3 regions of the Corynebacterium hiratae genome follow, and region 3 is predicted to be linked to each of the others. Evidence: predicted binding sites of a transcription regulator. Region 3 holds the regulator's gene; each other region holds the start of a gene.
What was found. Region 3 encodes LexA, which represses DNA repair genes until DNA is damaged. Its sites were predicted from a motif close to CGAACANNTGTTCG; they were not measured.
Positions count from the first base shown of each region.

Region 1: a site for LexA is predicted at 1,381-1,394, ahead of FME68_RS03435 (SAV_6107 family HEPN domain-containing protein). Genes of this name have one in related genera too.
Region 2: a site for LexA is predicted at 2,181-2,194, ahead of FME68_RS00525 (HNH endonuclease signature motif containing protein). Genes of this name have one in related genera too.

Region 1 covers NZ_VIOG01000003.1:96,109-103,747, reverse strand. The annotation lists gene FME68_RS03445 (TetR/AcrR family transcriptional regulator) at 1-223, shown strand, start outside; gene FME68_RS03440 (DUF3040 domain-containing protein) at 254-661, opposite strand; gene FME68_RS03435 (SAV_6107 family HEPN domain-containing protein) at 816-1,259, opposite strand; gene FME68_RS03430 (GNAT family N-acetyltransferase) at 1,528-2,100, shown strand; gene FME68_RS03425 (polyprenyl synthetase family protein) at 2,144-3,235, shown strand; gene FME68_RS03420 (alpha-(1->6)-mannopyranosyltransferase A) at 3,237-4,784, shown strand; gene FME68_RS03415 (Rv2175c family DNA-binding protein) at 4,753-5,151, opposite strand; gene FME68_RS03410 (protein kinase domain-containing protein) at 5,202-6,440, shown strand; gene FME68_RS03405 (class II 3-deoxy-7-phosphoheptulonate synthase) at 6,468-7,639, opposite strand, start outside.
Region 2 covers NZ_VIOG01000001.1:119,425-127,063, reverse strand. The annotation lists gene FME68_RS00540 (6-phosphofructokinase) at 1-196, opposite strand, end outside; gene FME68_RS00535 (MFS transporter) at 219-1,595, opposite strand; gene FME68_RS00530 (hypothetical protein) at 1,644-1,967, shown strand; gene FME68_RS00525 (HNH endonuclease signature motif containing protein) at 2,212-3,486, shown strand; gene gatA (Asp-tRNA(Asn)/Glu-tRNA(Gln) amidotransferase subunit GatA) at 3,691-5,175, opposite strand; gene gatC (Asp-tRNA(Asn)/Glu-tRNA(Gln) amidotransferase subunit GatC) at 5,178-5,480, opposite strand; gene FME68_RS00510 (ACT domain-containing protein) at 5,691-6,350, shown strand; gene FME68_RS00505 (HAD family hydrolase) at 6,343-7,101, opposite strand; gene FME68_RS00500 (HAD family hydrolase) at 7,098-7,639, opposite strand, start outside.
Region 3 covers NZ_VIOG01000005.1:71,253-78,891, forward strand. The annotation lists gene ptsP (phosphoenolpyruvate--protein phosphotransferase) at 1-129, shown strand, start outside; gene sugR (transcriptional regulator SugR) at 235-1,017, opposite strand; gene lexA (transcriptional repressor LexA) at 1,390-2,112, opposite strand; gene nrdR (transcriptional regulator NrdR) at 2,890-3,348, shown strand; gene hrpA (ATP-dependent RNA helicase HrpA) at 3,353-7,228, opposite strand; gene FME68_RS13215 (hypothetical protein) at 7,339-7,639, shown strand, end outside.

The sequences.
Region 1 (7,639 bases), on a different contig from region 3:
GGCTTTTGCGGATGAGGCGGTGCAGCAGTCACATGGTGGCTTTGCATCGATCGTTAACGAGTTCTGCCCTGGTGTTTCCAAAGCGGATATCTCGCTGCTCAACGCCGCCATCGTTCGCGCATCAGAATTGGCAGACCGCTCGCCCGAGCAGCTCCCGGGCATAACGCAAACCCTGTACGCCATGGCCAATGTCATCGTGCCACAGCCCTCCGACTCACAATAGAGCGAAGGGCTGCTGGTGGGTTTCTAGCGCTTAGTTTCCTTCGAAACGGCGGCGGAAGTTATCTTCAAGGCGGTTTCCAACGTCACTGCCAGCCTTCTTGGACTGCTTGTTGCGCCGCTTAGCGGATGCTGGTGCGCCGGCGGCAACCAGAGAATCTTCCGAATTTCCGCGCAGCATCCACACCCCGGATCCAAACATGACCAAAAAGCCAAGTACGGAGAGGATAACGAACCACAGGGACTGCTGGGCCAACGCGATTCCGCCCACCATCATGCACAGACCGACAACGATTAAGGCCACCCCACGGAGGGTGATGGCACCCGAGTTGCCGCCGAAAGAAGTTTCACCGGACACAGACGCGCCAAAATCAGGATCGTTGGCCAGCAACGATTGTTCAATTTCACGCAGCGCTTGCTGTTCGTGCTCAGAAAGGGCCACAGCGTCCTCCGTAATGATTTGGGTTTAGGTAGTGGAACTGGGAACTATGTTTACTACCTCTATAACGTCAAGGATAGCGAGATAGTTCCCACAAAGACAGTCCATAGTTTTTGGGCATCCTTGCGCCCCTGCTACCGGAGCAATCACGCCCTCACTAGGCGGCCAGCCCACCGAAGCCCAGCTCAGATTCGGTCGCGTCCACGTAACGTGTGGCAAGCGCCAAGTACTGGTAGACCGTATCCGCAGCGGGCACCGGATCCATTCCGGAGGCCACGCGCGAGCGCACGCGGGAATAGTCTGTGAATTCTGCGGCCCATTGAGCATCCGCCGGACCGATAAGAGCTACCTGCTCCCATGCAGAGGTAGGCAAGCGCCGACGGCGCGACACCGCAGACGCCGCCACACGCGCGCCCGCAGCACGCAGCGAGGCGCGGTACGCCATTTCAAGAGCGTCCTCGAACCGCCCCTCCGCAGCGCTACGGCGCGCATCCACCAACAGATCCAACGCTTGACCGAGGAAGCGGTCACGGCGCACACGCTGCATCGCCTCCCTGTTCCGGCCCCGAGCCGCTGCCGTTGCTGAAATTACCTGTGCCATGACCTCTCCTCCTTGGGCTGCTTCCTGAGCTTGTCAATGAAGACTGTGCTGTTGACTTTCTACTGCTGTTCGCTGATGAGACTCACCGTAAAACCACCTTCGTACATCCACCTCTAATTTTAGTTCATGTGTTCGATTTAAGCAATAGGGATGGGCGATATTTCTTCTCTTTTCGAACACGTACTCCGACTCCTCGGCGGTTGGATGTGCAGAAGATAGTTTCTCTGTGCGCTTTCACATGCCTGAAGAATCTGCTGTTATTAGAGATGTGAGTTACACGCTGCGCCGCCTAAGCCCCCAAGAGTTCGCCATTGCTGTCCCGCGCTTGGTGGATATCTACATCGCGGCAATGGGCTACAGCCAGTCAGTGCGCGACGTCTCCATCTCGCGGTGGCGCGCAGATCTCATACGCCCAGGGTTTTCCTGCGTCGTGGCCACCACCGACTACGGAATTGCAGGCTTTGCCTACGGCTTCCTTGGCTCTCCGGACACTTGGTGGGACAAACAGCTTCGCCGAGCGCTCACCGCCAGTGGCGGACCAACCCCGGAACAAGAAGACATTCTCCACAACTATTTCGAACTGGCGGAGATTCACGTGCTGCCTGGAGAACAGGGCCGCGGCTTAGGGCGCGCACTGCTCGAAGCCTTGGCGTGGAACCTTCCCGCGCGCTACATCCTGCTTTCCACTCCGGAAGTTCCCAACGAGGCAAACTCCGCCTTCGGCCTCTACCGCAAGATGGGATTTAGTGATTTCCTTCGCCAGCTCTACTACCCCGCCGATGCACGCCCCTTCGCCATCCTGCAATCGACGGTGCCGCTGACACCAGCCGACACCGCTTAACCTGGCGGCAATCCGGCATAGCTACCCAGGTAAAGTAGCAGGCGTGACTACACCGCAGATACCTTCCTTGAACGACATCCCCGCAGCCGTGCGCGAGGAGCTTAAGCTTTTCTTGGACAGTCAGCGCGACGCCATCGCGGCCATCGGCTCTCCGGTGGCCGACGCGATCTCCTATTTGGATTCCTTCGTCCTGGACGGCGGCAAGCGCATTCGCCCCCTCTACGCGTGGGCAGGTTTTGTCGGTGCGCACGGGCTCGACGGCACTGAGTCCCCGCAGGCAATGCTCCGCGCTGCCTCGTCCTTGGAGTTCATTCAGGCCTGTGCACTTATCCACGACGACATCGTGGATGCTTCCGATACCCGGCGCGGCAACCCCACTGTCCATCGCGGCGTTGCTGCTCGCCACCGCGAGCTCGGGCTCAGCGGCGACGCTGATTTCTTCGGGCAATCGCTGGCCATCCTCATCGGTGACATGGCCCTGGTCTGGGCGGAAGACATGCTTCAAGATTCCGGCCTGAGCCCCGAGGCACTGGCGCGCGCCCGCGCACCATGGCGGGCAATGCGCCGCGAAGTCATCGGCGGCCAGATTCTGGACATCTCCCTGGAAGCCGCCGGCTCCGAGGACGCCACGTTGGCGGACTCGGTGAACCGGTTCAAGACTGCCGCGTACACCATCGAGCGCCCCCTCCATCTGGGCGCCGTTATAGCGGGCGCACCCGAGAAACTCGTTGCTGCCTTCCGCGGTTACGGCCAGGACATCGGCGTCGCCTTCCAGCTGCGCGATGATTTGCTCGGCGTCTTCGGTGACCCGGCTATCACCGGCAAGCCCGCCGGAGACGACCTGCGCGAAGGCAAGCGCACGGTTCTGTTGTCGCTGGCCCTACAGCGCGCGGACGCCACCGATCCCGCAGCCGCCGCTGAGCTTCGCCGCCTCATCGGGCAGACGGAGGACCCCGCAGACATTGCCCGCATGGCGCAGATCATTGCTGATTCCGGTGCGCCGGACGTCGTCGAGCAGCGCATCAGCGATCTCACGCGTTCCGGCCTCGACCATCTGCACAACGCACAGGTTGACCCCGAGGTCACGGCGGTCTTGGAAGAACTTGCCCACAAGTCCACGGCCCGCCGGATGTAGCATGGCCCGCTCCGCATCCACGCGCGTGCCCCTGCGCATTCCCCATCCCCTGCCACTGGGCATCGTCTCTGCGATCGTCCTGGCGCTCGCCTCCTTCTCCGGCGGCGCGACCCGGAATCGCGGAGGTTTTCTTGAGGCGCTCAACATCAGCTTCCTTGCCTATGGCCACGGCCGCAACATTGGCATGGTCCTCTACTGGATTGGCCTGTTTGGCCTCGTCGCCGCATGGGTGTTGGCGGGCCGCCACTTCATCGCCCCACAGCTCAAGAACCCGCAACCAGACGGCGCATTGGCAGACATCCGCCGGATGTTGATCTGCTGGGTCACCCCGCTGCTGTGCGCCGCACCGCTGGCTTCCCGGGACGTGTACTCCTACCTCATGCAAGGCGCGATGGTACGCGATGGTTTCGACCCCTACGTCGAGGGCGCAGCCGTTAACCCCGGCCCCTTCCTGCTCGAGGTCTCTCATGACTGGCGCAACACCACTACGCCCTACGGGCCGCTACACCTGTGGATGGGCAACGGGGTAACCCACCTGGTGGGCGATAACGTTGCTGCGGGCATCATCGTCTACAAGGCAATTTCCGTCCTTGGTTTTGCAGCCATCGCCTGGTCAATTCCACGCCTAGCCCGAAGCATTGGCGGTGATCCCGCCCTAGCGCTCTGGTTGGGAGTGGCGAATCCGGTGATGATTTTGCACCTCATCGGCGGCATGCACAACGAATCAGTCATGGTGGGGCTGGTATCGCTGGGCCTTCTCGCTGCTGTGCACCACAAGTTCCACCTCAGCCTCATACTCGTTGGCGTGGCAGTGTCCCTCAAGGCCACCGCCGTCTTCGCCGCGCCCTTCATCGTGTGGCTCATGCTGCACCATTGGGCGCCGAAGGGAACGAAGCCGCTCAAGCGCGTCGGGTTCTTTCTACTATCCGGCGTTATCGCCGTGGCGGAGGTCGCGTTGGCGGTGGCGGCGATCACGTGGGCGTCGGGAAGCTCGTGGGGTTGGCTGTCGCAGATCAGTGGCAACTCGAAGGTCATCAACCCCCTGGCCGGCCCCACCTTGCTTGCCGATATTCTCGTTCCGCTCATCCAGGTCTTCTCCCCCGACACCACCTATAACGGCGTGCTCACCGTACTGCGCTCGGCCGCGATGCTTCTGATGCTCCTGGGCCTTGTCCTTGTGTGGTGGTGGGGGCGCACGGGCGTGCGCCGTGCCATTGCCGCCACGGCCGCGGCCTACCAGGTGGCGTTCGTCTTCAACTCCGTGACGCTGCCGTGGTACTACGCCTCGGTGCTCACGCTCATGGGAACCTTCCGCCCACCACTACCGCTCATCAAGCTCACCACCGGCGCAGCTCTCTTTATTGGTGTGGCCTTCGCCGGCGACGGCAATCACCAGCTCTACAACTGGTTCTGGGTGATTGCGATGGTGGTCGTGGCATGGTTGGCCACGCAATGGATTTTCGACGGTGTTCCACGCACCACCGCTGAACCGAATGCGGCAGGTGCGACGACAGCGCCTAAAACGCCGAAGCCTGCGCGCGCCGAATAACCTCCCGCGCGAGGTGGCCGTGCAGCGCGTCGATGGGGCGGCCCGGTAGGGACTCGTCCTCGGTAAAAAGATGCGCCAGGATCTCGTTGTCACCCCAGCCGTTGTCCGAAAGAACAGTGATGACGCCGGACACGTGCTTGGAAATGACGCCCTTGGCATTGAAAAACGCTTCCGGGACGAGGCGCTGTCCTTCGGCGTCCCGCCACGCGATGAACTTCCGGGCATTGAGCAGATCGAAGACGCGAGTAATGGGCAGATCGAGTTTTTCAGCTACCTCTTTAAGCGTCAGCAACTTCTCTCCGGCGAGAAGTTGCGGAAGCTCAGGGTGGGAATTCTCAACGGTGTTCTCAGAATTAGTCACGGACACAACTGTAGCCGGATCACACTTTCGGGCGCCGATCAGCCATACTGGAATCCATGACAAGGCTGAACGTGGGCGACATTCTTGAAGGACGCTACCGCATTGATCAGCCGATCGCTCGCGGCGGCATGTCCACTGTGTATCGCTGCGTGGACATGCGTTTGGGCCGCGCAGTAGCTGCCAAGGTGATGGATGAGCGCTATCACGACGACCCCGTCTTCGTCACCCGCTTTAAGCGCGAGGCCCGCGCGATGGCGCAGCTGAGCCACCCCAATCTCGTCGCCGTGCATGACTTTTCCGCGGATGGTTTGCCCATCTATCTCATCATGGAGCTCATCACCGGCGGCACGTTGCGCGAGCTCCTTGCGGAACGCGGACCCATGCCGCCGCACGCTGCGGCCGGCGTCATGCACTCGGTCTTGGCGGGGCTCAGCGAGGTCCACCGCGCAGGCCTCGTACACCGCGATATCAAACCGGATAACGTTCTCATCACCGATAACCACCGAGTCAAGGTGGGTGACTTCGGCTTGGTGCGCTCCGCAAAGGCGGAGCATGATAGCTCCGGCCAGATCGTCGGTACCGTAAGCTACCTCTCCCCCGAGCAAGTCACTGGCGCGGATATCACGCCGGCTTCCGATGTCTACTCGGCTGGAATCGTCCTGTTCGAGTTGCTGACGGGCACAGTCCCCTTCCACGGTGATACCCCGCTTGCGCACGCCACCGCGCGCGTGCACGCGGATGTGGTGGCACCATCTTCACGCATTGAGGGGGTGCCGATGCTTTTCGACGCCCTCGTGGCCACCGCCACCGCACGTAACCCAGCCGAACGCTTTGCAGACGCGGGTGAATTCCTCGATGCTTTGGATGACGTTTCCCGGGAGCTGCAACTGCCACAGTTCACGGTCCCCGTCCCGCGAAACTCGGCCGCCGCACGTACCGCTGCAGTACCTACAGACTTTTCGGGAACAGACAATACGCGTGTCTTCGAAGCAACCTCTGCAATCCCCTCGCCCGATTCCCCCACGCGTGAAACACGGGCGGAAACCCGCGAGGACGCTTTCCCCCTGCCTGCCGCACCGGTAGACACCCCAGCGCCCTCCCCCGCCGTGGCAGAACCATATGCGGCCGGGGCCGAAGAGGAGCCGGAGGAACGTCCGTTGAGCAACCGCAGCACGGTCGGGCTCATCGGGTTCCTCGTCCTCGTCGGCCTCGCCACCTTGGCTGTCGCCGTGGCCGCCTGGTGGTTTGGATCCGGAGAATACGGCACCTGGCCGATTCTCTGGAGACCGTATTAGTCTGCGCAGCGTCTAGCTGCGCAGACTCTAGTTGCGCAGCATCTCCGCGATGAGGAAGGACAGCTCCAGCGATTGCTGGGTGTTCAGGCGAGGATCCACGGCGGACTCGTAGCGGCCCGGCAGGTCCACGTCCGTGATGTCCTCAGCGCCGCCGAGGCACTCGGTGACGTCCTCACCGGTGAACTCCAGGTGCACGCCGCCCGGGTGAGTGCCCAGCTCGCGGTGCACCTCGAAGAAGCCTTGGACCTCGTCGACGATCTTGTCGAAGTGGCGGGTCTTGTAACCGTTCGACGCCGTGAAGGTGTTTCCGTGCATCGGATCGGACTGCCACACCACCTTGTGGCCGGAGTCCTCCACTGCCTTGATGATCGGAGGCAGGACGGAACGCACCTTGTCGTGTCCCATACGGGCAATCATGGTGAGGCGGCCCGGCTCACGGTTCGGGTCAAGCTTCTCCGCGTACTCCACTGCCTGCTCCGGCGTCACGCCGGGGCCGAGCTTGATGCCCACGGGGTTGCCGATGATGGAAGCAAACGCTACGTGGAAGTCGTCGAGACCACGGGTACGCTCACCAATCCACAGCTGGTGCGCGGACAGGTCATAAAGCTTGGTCTCGCCGTTAGAGTCCGTACCCAAGCGCAGCATGGAACGCTCGTAATCCTTCAGCAAGGCCTCGTGGGAGCAGTAAATCTCCGCCGAACGCAGGGTCTCATCCGACACCCCACAGGCGTTCATGAAGGCCAGGCCGTTTTCAATCTCATCAGCCAAGGCCTGGTAGCGAGCACCCGCCGGGGAGTTGGCCACGAACTCTCGGTTCCATTCGTGGAGGCGGTACAGGTCCGCGGTTCCGGAGTGCGTCAGCGCGCGAACCAGGTTCATTGCCGCCGAGGAGTTTGCGTAGGCGCGAATCATGCGGGCGGGATCGTGACGGCGGGATTCCTCGTTGGCCTCCACGCCGTTGACGATGTCACCGCGGTAGTTGTACAGACCGTTGGCATCCAGATCGGCAGAACGCGGCTTGGCGTACTGGCCGGCAATACGGCCCAACTTCACCACCGGAGTGGAAGCGCCGTACGTCAAGACGACGGCCATCTGCAGCAGCGTCTTGATGTTGCCGCGGATGTGCGGTTCCGTGTTGGACTCGAAAGTCTCCGCGCAGTCGCCTCCCTGGAGGAGGAAGGCTTTGCCCAAGGCGACGT
Region 2 (7,639 bases), on a different contig from region 3:
CGCCGCGCAGGAGGATGCGGTCGATCTCTGCGTCGTCATAAAGGTCACGGCGGCGGTCTTCCATCAGACCAACCCAGCCGTCCTCGTAGCCGACGACCGTATCGCCGAACTCGTTGGATGCGGTACGAACGACCGCGCGGATAACAGCATTCAGACCGGGGCAATCACCACCGGATGTCAGTACAGCAAGACGCATGACATCCAATCTACTCGCTTCCCTATAGCCTCGCAGTTTCCGCTACCGCATGCAGGGTGTCGCGGAAGAAGAGCGAAGCCACACACCCCGCCGCTAGCATCGCAACGATGACCACGAGGGAATCCGCGGCCCCCGCTACCTGCATAACCGCTGACACGGCGGCCACTCCGATGACCGACCCCACCTGCCTGGACGTGTTATAGACGCCGGATGCCGCGCCCATGAGATCTGCGTCAATATCGCGCATCGTCGTCGCGGCGTTGGAACCCCAGATGAAGGACTGTCCCGCCCCCAGCGCCGCGCAGGGCAGGCACAACCACCAGGCCGACACTTCAGTCTGCATGAGGAACCACAGTGCGAAGAAGGTCGCAATCAGGATGCCGAAGCCCGCGACCGCCAAACGACGTGGGTGCAGCTTATCCGCCAGAATGCCCGCCAAGGGCGACACGCACAGAGAGACCAGCGCCATGGGTGTGACGATGATTCCGGCATCGCGCGCCGACATGTCCTGCTCGACCTGCAGCCACATCATGATTGGAATCATCATCGACGCCGCCATAAAGCCCATGGACACGATGGCTACTGAACCTGCGGAGTAGTTGCGGTCCTGAAACAGCACGAGCGGGACGAGCGCCGCCATCCCCCGGGCCGATTGCAGGCGCACGAAAATATACATGCCAAGCACACCAGCAAGGAGCAGGACCCAAATCCACCACGGCCAACCAGTCTCTGGGCCCTGTTGCACTGCGAAGACGAAGCACGTTAACGCGATAAACGACGCCCCCACTGAGACGAAGTCAATCTTCCCCATCGCCGTTGGCAAGGAAGGCACCCACAGGCCGGATAAGACGATTGCGGCGACAACAAAAGGAATATGAACCCAGAAAACAGCTTGCCAGCCAAATGCAGCGACGACGAAGCCACCCAAGAGCGGCCCGGCGAGCGTGGCCAAAGACCCAACCACTCCCCAGACGCCGAGCGCACGGCCGCGCCGCTCCCGCGCGAAAATACGGTTGATGACGGCCATAGTCTGGGGCATTTGAATCGACGCGCCGAAACCTTGCAAGGCTCTTGCTGCAATAAGAAACTCCACCGAGGGCGCTAGCGCGCACAGCAGCGCGCCGATGCCAAAGAGCCCGACGCCCAACTGGAACATTTTCTTCTGGCCGTAGATATCGCCGAGGCGGCCGGTAAACAACAGCGGCACGACCACGGCGAGCAGATAGATGGCGGAGACCCACAGCACCTGGTTGACATCGGCGTGGAACTCACGGCGGACGTCGGGAAGCGCGACGGCAATCATCGATTGGTCGAGCAAGGACATGAAAAAGCCCAGTGATAGCGCGGCCATGGCGAGCCACGCTTGCTTCTCCGACGGCGGCGTTCCTCCGAGTTTCATGCAGCGAAGTCTAGCCACCGCACGCTCACGCGGCCTAAACTGAGGCGCATGGGAATGATTGATATCAAGAAACCGCAGGACGTATCGACGGCAGCGACCGTCACGCTGGGACTTATCGGCGGCTGGCTCACCGCCCGGGAGACTGGCATTCGCCCGCTTGGCGGCGTGGTGCTTGCCGCCGCTGGCGTGTGGGCGGGCCGCAGCTGGTGGGCTAAGACGAACCCGGCCACTACCGTTGGCCTGGCGGCTCTGTACACCGGCGCTTTTGGCCTCTCTCACCCGCTAGCTAAGAAGATGGGCTCCTGGCCGGCAGTCCTGACCATCACTGCCGCGAGCGCCGGCGCTGCCTACGCGCTTTCCGACGCCAAGTAGATCCCCCACCCACGCCCCCTTCGCGCTGTCACTGACGGACGGAGGGGGCGTTTTGCGCTCTTGCACAGGCAAAGAATCCAACATCTCGCCATCGAATGTGCTGGCTAACACATGGTGGCTACCCCCGTTTATAGTAACGACTTGACACGAATTCACCACGAGCTATAGCCATACGGGGTGTGTGGCACTAGAATCATGGTTAGAACACTTCTTCTAACACATGTTTATCTCGGGGGAGATACCCATGACCACTGCCACACGCCCGCCAACCTTTTTCTTCTCAACTACTAACCCGAATAACCCACACGCCATAGCCCGCGCCACAGCACGACGAGCCACCTACAACACCTGGGTCGGGGCTATGCCCAGCCTGCAGGCTGATATCAACACCACCGCACTATCCCTGGTTGCTGCCTGGTCACTGCCCGAAGGCCACATCAAATCCGGCCTGCGTGCTATCCACCGCCTAGATAGCCTGCCGAAAGTCAAAGCCATACAAGACACCCACTGCCTGCTCGACATCGAGTCCCTCATTGCTATTGATCAACCCATGTCAGCACTGACAGCCTTAACAGATGAAACCCTAGACTTCATCGACACCCTCCTAGCTGACTTCTTCACCCCTTCTAAGCCCAATCAGGCTTTTCCCACACGTAGTCAAATCAGGCGCAAAGTCCGCGATATCTGCAAAACCCTCGATAACTCCATCGCCTACCAGGACACCCGCCCTAAAAATACATACCGGTTTTCTTCTAACGGCACCTCAGCCTGGTTAGAACTGCACTGTGATGAAGACACCGGCATTAAACTCGATGCCTTCATCCACCACACCGCAACCAAGCACGATCTGACGATTCCGGAGGCAGTCATAAAGCTGCTTTCCGGTGAGATTAAGCCACCAGCTACCGTGGTGTTACACACCTACCAGGCCTGCGATATTGAGGATGCACCAACCTTTATTGAAGGCTTCGGCTGGCGGGCTAAGCCGATGCCGCATGATAAGACCCGGGACTTAACCGGTGACGTCGCCGAAGCAGATGGCTACCAACCAGGAATCATCATGCGCAAACATGTCGAAGGCCGTGACGGGACCTGCCGGGTCGGCGGGTGCGGCAAACCAGCTTTCCTTAGCCAGTTGGATCATCGGCATAACTGGGCTGAAGGCGGGCCCACCCATCCGAAGAACCTGGCGTGTTTATGCCAGGGGCATCACAACATGAAAACCGATGGCAGCCTCAAATACCTGCTGGACCCCTACAGCGGGGATGTCATCTGGCTATATGAAGACGGCACCTGGACTATTACCGAAGCCGACGGGCCGCTAGCACCCAAGCAGAAACGGTGGGCACAGACCGTAGCCCAACACATCACCGCCACCAGGAAACGCGTACGCGAGCAAGCCCAACACTTAAAACAAGAACTCGACGACTACGCACAACAACAAGCCAAAGCCAAAGCAGAAGCCAAGCATGAGAGCAAGACCGACGCTGATGCCGGCACCGACGACATCCCCTTCTAACCCCGTCGTCGAATGAGACGACGAAAGCCGAAGGGCCCCGTCGTTTCAAACGACGAAACCCGCCCAAGGAAACCGAAAGGAAAAGAGAAAGACTACGAACCAGCAAACACACACCGTCGGATAAAACGACGAAGGCCGGCGGCCTCCCACGTCAGTGAAAGACCCCGGCTCATGCGCACTACGGGCTGGCCCGAAGTGTGTCTACTACTTGCGCCCTGCTTCGTAGGCGGCGCCGACCTTGTACAGGCGGTCATCCTTAAATGCCGGTGCCATGATCTGCAGGCCGGTGGGCAAGTTGGTGTCGGATGCCATTCCGGAAGGAACGGACATGCCGCACACGCCGGCGAGGTTCAACGGCAGGGTGCACAGGTCGAAGTTGTACATCTCCATCGGGTCCTCGACCTTCTCGCCCAGCTTGAAGGCTGTGGTCGGGGTGGTCGGAGAAACGAGGACATCGACCTGCTCGAAGGCACGCTCGAAGTCCTGTGCAATGAGGGTGCGAACACGCTGCGCTTGGAGGTAGTAGGCGTCATAGTAGCCGACGGAAAGGGCGTAGGTACCCAGCATGATGCGGCGCTTGACCTCGGGGCCGAAGCCAGCCGCGCGGGACAGGGACATGACCTCTTCCGCAGAGTGGGTACCATCATCACCCACGCGCAGGCCGTAGCGCATGCCGTCGAAGCGGGCCAGGTTGGAGGAGACCTCACACGGCATGATGAGGTAGTAGGCAGCGAGAGCGTCATCGAAGTGCGGGCAGTCGACCTCAACGATCTCTGCGCCCTGAGACTTTAGCTGCTCAACGGCTGCGTGGTAGGCCTCCATCACACCCGGCTGCCAGCCATCGCGCTCGAATTGCTTGATCAGGCCAACCTTGACGCCGGACAGATCGCCATTAGCGCCCTCCTTGGCAGCGGCGACTACCGGCGCAACCGGCTTGTCCACGGAGGTGGCGTCGAAGGAGTCGTGACCAGCAATGATTTCGTGCAGCAGTGCGGTATCCAAAACCGTGCGGGCAGTCGGACCAGCCTGGTCCAGGGAGCTTGCAGCGGCGATGAGGCCGTAGCGAGACACCGTGCCATAGGTCGGCTTTACGCCCACGGTGTTGGTCAGTGCGGCCGGCTGGCGAATAGAACCACCGGTGTCGGTACCGATGCCCAGCGGTGCCTGACCAGACGCGAGGGCCGCTGCGGTACCACCACCGGAGCCACCCGGGGTGCGCTCGGTGTCATAGGGGTTGTGGGCCGGACCGTAGGCGGAGTTCTCGTTGGAGGAGCCCATCGCGAACTCATCGAGGTTCGTCTTGCCCAGGATCGGGATACCGGCCTCGCGCAGCTTGGTCACCAGCGTGGCGTCATAGGGTGAGACCCAACCTTCCAGCATCTTGGAGGCGGCGGTCGTCGGGGCGTCGGTAGTCACCAGCAGGTCCTTGAGCGCCAGCGGCACACCGGCCAAAGCGGAAGCGGGCGCTTCGCCAGCGTCGAGGGACTTATCGACAGCGTCGGCAGCCGCCAGCGCTTCCTCAGCACCAACGTGCAGGAAGGCGTTGAGTTCACCATCGGTCTCCGCGATGCGGTCCAGGAAGGCCTGAGTTACTTCGCGGGAGGTGAGCTCGCGGGAGTGAATCTTCTCAGCCAGCTCGGCGGCGGTCAGTGCGGTAATGCCCTCGGTGGGCGCAATGAATTGTGCCATTCTTATTCGTCTCCTCCACCCAGAATCTGCGGAACCATGAAGCGGTCATCCTCGGTCGCGGGCGCCTGATCCAGAGCCTGCTCAGCGGTGAGGGTGCGCACGATGACATCCTCACGCATCGGGGCGTTAACGGAGTGCGGGTGCGACATCGGCTCCACACCTTCAGCCTCGACCTTGCCAACCGCGGACACCGAGTCCACGATCTCGTCGATCTGCGCGGCGAACTGTTTTAGTTCTTCCTCGCTCAGGGCCAATCGCGACAGCTTTGCCAGGTGCGCGACCTCGTCACGCGAAATATCAGACACGCGAACTCCATCCTTTTATTCATTGAGACGGTTGATAGCTAAGCACCCATGGTACTGCACGGCTGGTGCCACGCCACCACCACTCCTCCCCCTACACACCACTGAAGCTATTGAATAGTATTCGATACGTTGGGTACCATCGATCAAGTTGTACAAACTATTCGCATCAGCGATTTCCCTACCTAGTCATCTTCCCCCAGAAAGAACGATATGTCGTATCTCGTCCGTGTCCTACTCCCTGACACTCCCGGCAGCCTTGGCCTCCTCGCCAACGCGATGGGCAGCATCGAGGCCGATATTCGTTCCGTGGATATCGTGGAGAATTTCCCGGACGGCACGGTCATGGATGACATCGTCCTCGATCTCCCCCAGTCCACCATGGCTGATGAGATCATCACCGCTGCACAGACCGTGGAGGGCGTAGAAGTTGACTCCATCCGCCCCTTCAGTGGACGCGTTGACCGCCGTGGGCAGATCCACGTGCTGGCTAAGGTGGCTTCGCAACGCAACGTCACCGCCGCTATGAAGGAAGTGTGCGCAGCGATTCCGAAGGCGCTGACCTCCAATTGGGCCATCGTCATTGCTAATGACGACAAGATCAGCCGCATTGCTGCCTCCGACGCCGCGCCTGCCGACGACGGCTCGATCCCCACCGACCTCAACATCACCTCGGCGCGCGTGCTCAATCCGGAGAAGGACACGTGGATTCCTGAGTCGTGGACGCTGATCGAATCCGCGCTGGCTGCCGCTCCCCTCGTGGGCACGAAGTATGTCGTCGTCATGGGCCGCGTCGGCGGACCGGACTACCTTGCCTCCGAGGTCGAGCACTTGGGTGACTTAGGCGCTATCTTGGGCGCCTTCCTCACCTAGTTAGCAATGCGTTGAGTCCCGCGGCGACGTCAGGAACCACGTGGTCCACCTCGTCGGTAATCTGCGTTCCCGGGAACGTGAAGGACTCGGTGGCGATGGAATGCATCGAGAGATCGTTGAAGCTATCGCCGAAGGTGTAGAGTTCAGCTCCTTCGTGACCGAGGTGGCCAAGCAACCGCGTCAAGCCCTCGCCCTTGTTTTGCCCGGGCGGCATGATGTCGTAAAAGTCACAGTTGAACGAGGACTCGACTGCACAATGCGCACGGACCCACTCGTCCACCTCGCGGCGCAGCTCAGCGTTGCCTGGAATCCACAGGGACATGAGAACGGTGCTGCGCTTGGCGACGTCCCCCGGATCCATCACTTCCGTATTCGCCACCATCGAGGATTCCCGGCCAGCCAGCCCATCCCACACCACCTGGTCTGCTCCAGACAAGCCTGTGAGGTAGATATTCAACGGCAGCCCAGTGAAACGGTCGATGACGGCTTGGACGATATCGCTGGGCAAGTGCTCCTCGTGGAGGATCGAGTAATCGCCGTCCGTGATGACGGTGCCGTTGTAGAGCACGTGGTAATCCAGCTCCACGCCGAATGGCTCAAGGGTGTTGCGTGCATTGGCGATGGACTTGCCCGTCGCGGAGATGGCGAGGTTGCCAGCGGCCCGCCACGCAGCGATGGCTTCCTTTACGGCCTCAGTTATGTCTTCGTTGACGTAAACGGTTCCATCCATGTCCAAAGCCGCAATCTTCATGTCCCGTAGTGTATTAGACCTTTCACGGCCGAGTCCACCACCGCGGTGCACGCCTCCTGGATGTCGGGTTGCGCCCAGGGGAAGGTCAGGGAGACGTCGGCAAGCGCGTGCATAGGCAGGTCATTGTGACCATCACCTAAGGTGATGAGCTCAATCTCGGAACGCTCGCGGCTAAGATGTTCAAGCAGCCAAGTCAAGGCGAAGCCCTTGTTGTGGCCGGGCGGCGTGATATCGAAGAAGTTTCGGTTCATCGCGGTGCCGACGGGAAAGCGGTCCGTCACCCACTGCGCAATCTCTTTCTGTAGCTCTGGGTTACCCGGCGTCCAGGCGGCGACGAGGGGGAAGACTTCTTTTTCGATGTGCTCGGGTGAAACTGGAACGGGCTCGCTGATGATGGGATTGTGCACGCCCTCCACGTTGCGCACGAGGTGGCCGTCGGGGCCTTCCAAGCGCGTGCAATACAGGTCGAGCTTCGGAATATCACGAACCCGCTCATACACAGCACGGACCACCTCGGGCGGCACGTGGCTTTCATAGA
Region 3 (7,639 bases):
GGCGCACAGCTGGCTGAGCTCACACTCGAGCAGTGCCAGAAGATGGCGGAGGCGGCTATCAACGCCGAAAGCCCAGCAGATGCGCGATCCGCAGTGATTGCGCTGCTGGAGGAATACCAGACTGCCTAGTAGCTCTAGCTTGGTTTAGGCCGCTGCTGAAACAGGGAGGTGTGGTTCCCCGAGAGGCCCCTCGGGGAACCACACCGCCCTTACGCGGTCGTGGGATGAAACCGCCTATTTCTCCGAAGCGATAATCACGTCGATGCCGTGCTCGCGCAGGGCTTCGACGTAGGCGGCTGGAGCAGCGGCGTCCGTAATGACGACATCAATCTCATCGAGCGAGGCAAAGCTGACCAGATAGTCATTGCCGAGCTTCGACGAGTCACACAAGACGACGACGCGATGCGCGTTGGTAACAAAGGCCGACTTGATAGCTGCTTCCTGTGAGTCCGCCGTGGATAGCCCATGGTCGATGGTCAGGGCGTTGGTGCCGATGAAAGCAACATCTGCGCGCATCAGCGCCATGGTGCGAAGGGCGGTATCGCCGACGACGGCTTGGGTGATCGCGCGCACCGTGCCGCCTAGGAGCTGCACCTCGGAAACACCATTGCTGGCCAACGAGAGGGCGATCGGTAGGCTATTCGACACAATGCTGAACTGGCCAGCAGAATAGCGCTGTCCGATGAGGTCAGCGAGGGCGTTGGTGGTAGTTCCAGCGTCGATGAAGATACTGCCCCCGTCGGGAAGCTGCTCTAGTGCGGCGCGGGCGATAGCCATTTTCGCGCCCGTGGCGGAACGCTGACGAGTATCGAGTGTAAATTCTGCAGTCTGGAACGATTGGGAAGCAACCGCACCGCCATGAACGCGGTGGACAACTCCTTCCCGGTCTAAGACCGCGAGGTCGCGGCGAATCGTCTCAGCGGTAACATCGAAGCGTTCGGAAAGCTCAGTGACATTGACTCGGCCTTCGACGGCGGTCAATGACGCAATTTGTCGGCGACGCTCTTCTGCGTACATAGTTCCTCCCAGTGAAGTTTGCCTGTGGTAGTCGCTGCGCCCGGCGGTGATAATAAGTGGGGCCGGGGCATGTGAGCGAAGAGAGCAACGAATGTTGCGGCGATGCTTCTATTGTCCCACTGAATGCGAACAAAACGGAACCAAACAAATAAAAGCTCACATTGCTGGCGGCAAACGTGCGAGAAAAACAATGTTTATACTGCATGTTTGCAAATGTGTGATGTCGGACGCTTAAACGGCGCGATTCGGACATGTACACACACAAGGGGGTAAAAAGAAAAAATCCCTCCCTCCAGTTCGCCCGCACCGAGTGGAAATAAGCGGTGGCGTGGGCAACCGGTTGGGGGAGGGATAGTTGTGGCTTAGGGGTGCCTAAAGCTTGCGGAACACCGATACAACCTTGCCCATGATTTCGGCCTCATCGCCCTTGATGGGAGCGTAGGCGTCGTTGTGGGGGAGGAGCCACACTCCAGAAGAATCGCGGTGGAACTCCTTTACAGTTGCTTCTTCGCCTTCGAGGAGTGCAGCGACGAATTCGCCTTCTTCGGCGACGGACTGGGAGCGGATAATAACCCAATCGCCATTGAGGATTCCGGCGTCCTGCATAGAGTCGCCGACGACCTGCAGCATGTAAAGCTCGCCGCTTCCCAGGATCTCACCTGGCATGGGGAAGTAGCCGTCGATGTTTTCTTCGGCGGTGATAGGAGAGCCCGCGGCGATGCGGCCGACTACTGGGATGTAGTTCGGCGTTGCTGCATCCTCGGGGACGTCGGGAGTGGACTGCCCTGCTGTGGTGTTGGCCTGCCCGGCTTTGCGGCCCGGCTTCTTTGGATCGTCGGCGCCGGGGAAGTGGCGCACATCAACGGCGCGCGGCTTGTTTGGATCGCGGCGAAGAAAGCCCTTCTCCTCTAGTTGCTTCAACTGATAGGCCACGGAAGACGTGGACTGTAGGCCTGTTGCATCGCCGATTTCTCGAATGCTTGGCGGGTACCCGCGCAGCATGACAGCGTCATGGATGACTTCCAAGATGCGGCGCTGACGGGCGGAAAGTGAGTCGAGGGTAGGTTGGTCGCTTCGCTTCGGCTTGCGGGGCATTCTTACTCCTTGGGCTATCGGTGTGCGCAAAACAGCGCGTCGGGTTGAGGCGTGCAGGACGCTGGTGGGCATCGCGGTGACGTCTCGTTGGTTGCTCATCGTGGCGTGCGCCGTATTGGTGTTTCCGTTTCCTTTTTAGCACGTAAAGAAAAAATGTTCGACTAACGCCGCTTGGATGTGGACAAACTTTCGAGCGCCTGCTATAAATCGAACATACAGACCAAATCGAACGGTTGGTCGATGGAAGTGTTCGACGATGTCGAACCTCGCTCTTACACTTCAGGCATCACCACAATGAAGAAGAAGTCCTGGAAAGGAACTGTCATGGCCATTGCACTTAATACCAGCTCTGCTCTGCATGGAGTAACTCCCGAGAAGTCCGGAAAGGGTCCTGTGCTCGTCCCGCCCGCGGCCGTGTGGGAACCTGAGCGGTGTCACTCGTTCGCGTTAACGCGTGAAAGTGGTTTGTCGCGTGTTCGAACGCTCGAGCCGAGAGATAGAACACAGGGGCGCACAGATCGAATAGGGGATTCCTCAGTTTCATACCAGCGTGCTGCGTCCCTACCTCGCCGTAGCGGCTCGAACGTAGGTAACTATGTTCTTGGAGCAGTTTTCGGTGCAGCGGTATTTATCGGCACCGTGTGGGGTGGTCTTAGTATTGATGGTGAGGCCCCTAGCGCTAGCGGTGCATCAGCCACAGCGGTTGTTTCTTCGCGCTAGACTTCCCGAGGGGCCGGAAGGCGTCTGCGCAGCGGTCGAGAGGAAGGATACGGCACAGTGTATTGCCCGTTCTGTCACAACGAACAGTCACGAGTGATTGACTCCCGAGTGATCGACAGTGGAACGTCAATTCGCCGACGTCGCGAGTGTGCTGCGTGCCGAGGCCGGTTTACCACCATCGAGAAGGCTGTCTTGTCGGTGGTCAAACGTAATGGCTTGGCCGAGCCTTTCAGCCGGGACAAGCTAATCCGCGGCGTGAAGCGCGCGTGCCAGGGGCGGGATGTTAGCGATGATGCCTTGAAAAAGCTTGCGCAAGAGGTCGAGGAAACCGTGCGCAGTCACGGATCGTCACAAGTCAACGCCAACGATATCGGCCTCGCTATCTTGGAACCCCTGCGTGACCTCGATGAGGTGGCCTATCTGCGCTTCGCCTCGGTATACAAGTCTTTTGAGAGCGCCGACGACTTTGAATCCGAAATTCGCCTCATGCGCCGGCGCGACCGCGACAGCTTCTAACGTTTTAGCGCAGCTTGTCCGCGGCTTTTTGGATTCTCCGCACGGACACCGCATGCGCGGTACCCAGGCGTTGTGCGAAGAGCGATACGCGCAACTCCTCGATCATCCAGTAGATGTCCTTGACCTCACGGGTCTTCTCGCGGCCGGCGGGCAGCGTGCGTAAACGATTGTTCAGATATGCCTTCGCTTCGTCGACATCGGCTTGGCGGTCGGCATCCCGATCCGTGTCTAGATTCATGTCCTCGAGCCTGATGCGCGCGGCTTGGATATAACGCGGCAGGTGGCGAAGGTGCTGCATGCCGTGCATAGTGATCGCATTCGGGGGCAACAAGAACTTCAGCTGATCGCGAATATCATCGATTGCCGGCCCCTCCCACTGTTTGAGCTCAGCGTTGAGGTTCGAATACTCTGCCAAACCAGGTGCGATCGCGACCACCGCCTGGCGGACGCGGCCTGGCACCTCCGGTTTAACCGCGTTGAGAAGAGTGGTGAATTCACCAGGACTTCGTACCGGCCCGCCCTTCTCCATCATGATGTCGCGTACTGCGGCGACCCGAGCATCGTTGACGAGACCTTCGGCCCCGCCGTGCGGGTAGGCGTCGACAGCAACCCGCTGCTGCAGGGGTAGACCCTTGACCATATGCTGCGTGTTTACGGAAATCTCTCGGAGTAGCAGCGTCAGGGTGGTGGTGATCATGGAGGCGTCGGCAGCCGCCTTGGTTGGATGCACCTTCAGCGCCACGCCCTCCTTCGTAGCCACAAGCGCAGGATAAGCGGTGACCTCATGTCCATCGACCACCGTGGTCACTTCCTCATCGATAGCGCCCAGCGTGTCTTCCGACCATTCCTTGACGGAAGCGGATTCGGCGGCGCGGCCGACGCGCGACACGGAGGAAGAGATATGCCCGGCTTGGCGTTGCACGAGCGCCGTCAAATCGCGGTCGGAATCGATAATCTTGCCCCGCTTGTCCACTGCGGCATAGTTCATGCGCAAATGGGGCGGGAGCTGATCAGGGCGGAAATCAGCCGCGTTGATACCCTGGCCGCCCATGTCCCGCAACACCGCTGCGAGCTGGTCGATGAGCGCTCCTTCATAGGGAAGGAGCTTGGGCAAGGCCCGCTCAGCGAACTCGGGGGCCGGAACCACAGTACGGCGCAGCGCTTTCGGTAGCGAGCGGATCAGCTCAGTGACAAGCTCTAGACGCAGGCCCGGCACGAGCCAGTCGAATCCCTCAGTATCCAATCCAGCCAGCAGGGGAACTGGAACCCTGAGCGTGACGCCGTCAAGCGGGTCACCTGGCTCGAACTTATAGGTCAGGTCGTAATCGATGCTTCCCTTCAACCACCGATCCGGGAAGGCGTCCTCGGTGACATCGTGGTCATCCTCGAGGAGTGCTTCTGGGTCGAAGTCCAGAGAATGCTTGTTTTTCTGTTTCTTCCACCACGAGTCAAAGTGCCGGGCAGTGGTCACAGATTCCGGGATGCGCTGATCGTAGAAGTCGAAGAGCGTGTCCTCGTCCACAACGAGGCCGCGGCGCCGTGCTTTTTCCTCGTATTCGGAAGCCTCGGCAAGCTTGCGCTTGTTGTCGTGGAAGAAGTTATGGTGGGTGGTCCAGTCGCCGTCGACAAGCGCATTGCGGATGAACATGTCACGTGCCGCAACGGGATCGACGCGATGGTAGGGAACGGTTCGATCGGCCACCACAGTGACACCGTAGAGGGTCGAGCGCTGGGTGACTACCGCAGAGCCTCGCTTGCGCGACCATGTCGGGTCCGAATAGTTGTGCTTGAGCAGGTCCTTGGCCAGCTTTTCTACCCAAGCGGGGTCGATGGCCGCTACGTCGCGGGCCCACAAACGTGAGGTCTCCACCAGCTCGGCCGCCATGAGAAACTCTGGCGGTTTCTTTGCTAGTGCTGATCCGGGGAAGATGAGGAAGCGGGTATTTCGTGCGCCAATGAACTCCTTAGAGTTTCCATCGCGTGCGCCGATATTGGACAGCAAGCCAGACAGCAGGGACATGTGGATGTCATCCGCGCGGCGCTCGGTGCTCTCCTGGGTCGTCCACCCGAGCTGCTTAGCGACATCCCTGAGTTGTCGAACCAGATCAAACCACTCGCGGATGCGCATGTAATGCAAGAAGTCAGCCTTCATCCGCTTACGGAAAGCATTGCCGCTCATCTCATCGCGAGCTTCTTGGACAAAGTCCCACAGGTTGAGCATCGCCATAAAGTCTGAGGACTTGTCCTTAAAGCGAGCATGGGCCTGGTCGGCTTGGGCCTGTTTGTCGATGGGGCGCTCACGCACATCCTGGATTGTCATGGCGGCAACGATGACCATGACGTCGTGGAGGCATCCGGAGGTGTTGGCTTCAACGAGCATGCGAGCCATGCGCGGGTCGACGGGGATGCGGGCAAGATCCCGCCCAATGCGTGTCAGCACCGGCAGCCCGTCCTTCTCTTTTCCTTCTAGGGCGCCCAGCTCGTGGAGGAGCAGCAGGCCGTCGCGTACGGCTTTGGGCTCTGGGGCCTGGACGAAGGGGAAATCAGCGATGTCTCCGAGACGCAGCGAAATCATCTGGAGAATAACGCTGGCTAGGTTAGTGCGCAGAATCTCAGGGTCGGTAAACTCCGGCCGGGAGAGGAAATCCTGCTCGCTATACAGGCGGATGGCAATGCCATCGGCCACGCGACCACACCGGCCTGAACGCTGGTTAGCGCTGGCTTGGGAAATCGGCTCGATGGGCAATCGCTGAACCTTAGTACGGGTGGAGTAGCGCGAGATACGTGCGGTTCCGGTATCCACAACATAGCGAATGCCCGGCACCGTCAGGGAGGTTTCGGCGATATTGGTGGAGAGCACGATGCGGCGCCCCTTGTGTGAGCGGAAAACGCGATGTTGCTCTTGGTTGGACAGGCGCCCAAAGAGCGGAGTGACTTCCACGTTGCGCCAATGACGCCCCTCAATCGCTTCCATTGCATCGCGGATATCGCGCTCGCCCGGGAAGAAGCACAGGATATCTCCTTCCCCTTCCGCCATGAGCTCCTCGATGGCTTCACACAGGGCGTCCAGTGGATCGAGATCAATAGTCTTTCCCCCCGACTCGACTTCGAGGGGACGGTAGCGGATTTCTACCGGGTAGGTGCGCCCCGACACCTCAATGATCGGCGCAGGCTTCCCTTCAGCGTCAGCGAAGTGTTCGGCGAAACGCTCCGGATCGATCGTCGCGGAGGTGATAATGACCTTGAGATCCGGGCGCTTGGGAAGCAGCCTCTTGAGATAGCCGAGGAGAAAATCGATATTGAGGGACCGCTCGTGGGCCTCATCAATAATGATCGTGTCATAGGCGTTGAGGAAGCGGTCGCGTTGCATTTCCGCCAGCAGGATGCCGTCGGTCATGAGCTTTACGGCTGTGGTCGAGGAGACACGGTCATCGAACCTGATGGCGTAGCCAACGGAGTCCCCGATTGATTGGCCGAGTTCCTCCGCAATGCGCTCGGCGACGGTCCGTGCTGCGAGTCGTCGCGGCTGGGTATGGCCGATGAGACCCCGGCGTCCACGGCCGAGCTCTAGACAAATTTTGGGAATTTGAGTGGTCTTGCCCGAACCAGTCTCGCCGGCAATGATGACCACCTGATTATTCTCGATGGCCTCGGCAATATCGTCCCGCCGTCCGGTAACGGGAAGCTGCTCGGGGTAGGAAATCGACGGCACGTTTACGTCGATGGCGCTCACTTTTTCCTGGGCAGATGCAATATCAGCCCCGATAGCTGCAAGCGCTTTGGGGGAGCGAGCCTTGCGGAGGCGGCGGCGGAAAGCACGCTCATCACTCGAGGAAACTGTCGTGAGGGCGTTGTAGAGGTCTTCGCGAGTAGCAGTCATAATCGACCTAGAAGTCTACTCGGAAGTGCTTTTCGCTCACAGGTCGAGGTGGAGAAATTGGTACTCTCGTGGTGACCGTGTGAAAAGAGATTAAAGAAGGGCAGAAGTGTATGACCAATCCTTTTGATCCGAAACCGGATGACAACGGCTCCCACGGCGGGTTCGGCAACAATCCGGGAAACAACGCCAATAACTCCTCGGGAAACAATGGCGGCCTGCCGCGGTATGAACCCACCACGCACCCAGAGGATCAGGCTGGCTTCGGCCAGTCCGGCAGTTATGGCAATTACGGTGGCGAGTCCTACGGCGCTCAGCCCTATGGTGGCAATTCCTATGGCGCCTACAACGCCGGTCAGCCGGGATACGCCGGGGCAACCTACGGAGGCGATTCCGGATATGAGGGCCCTGGTC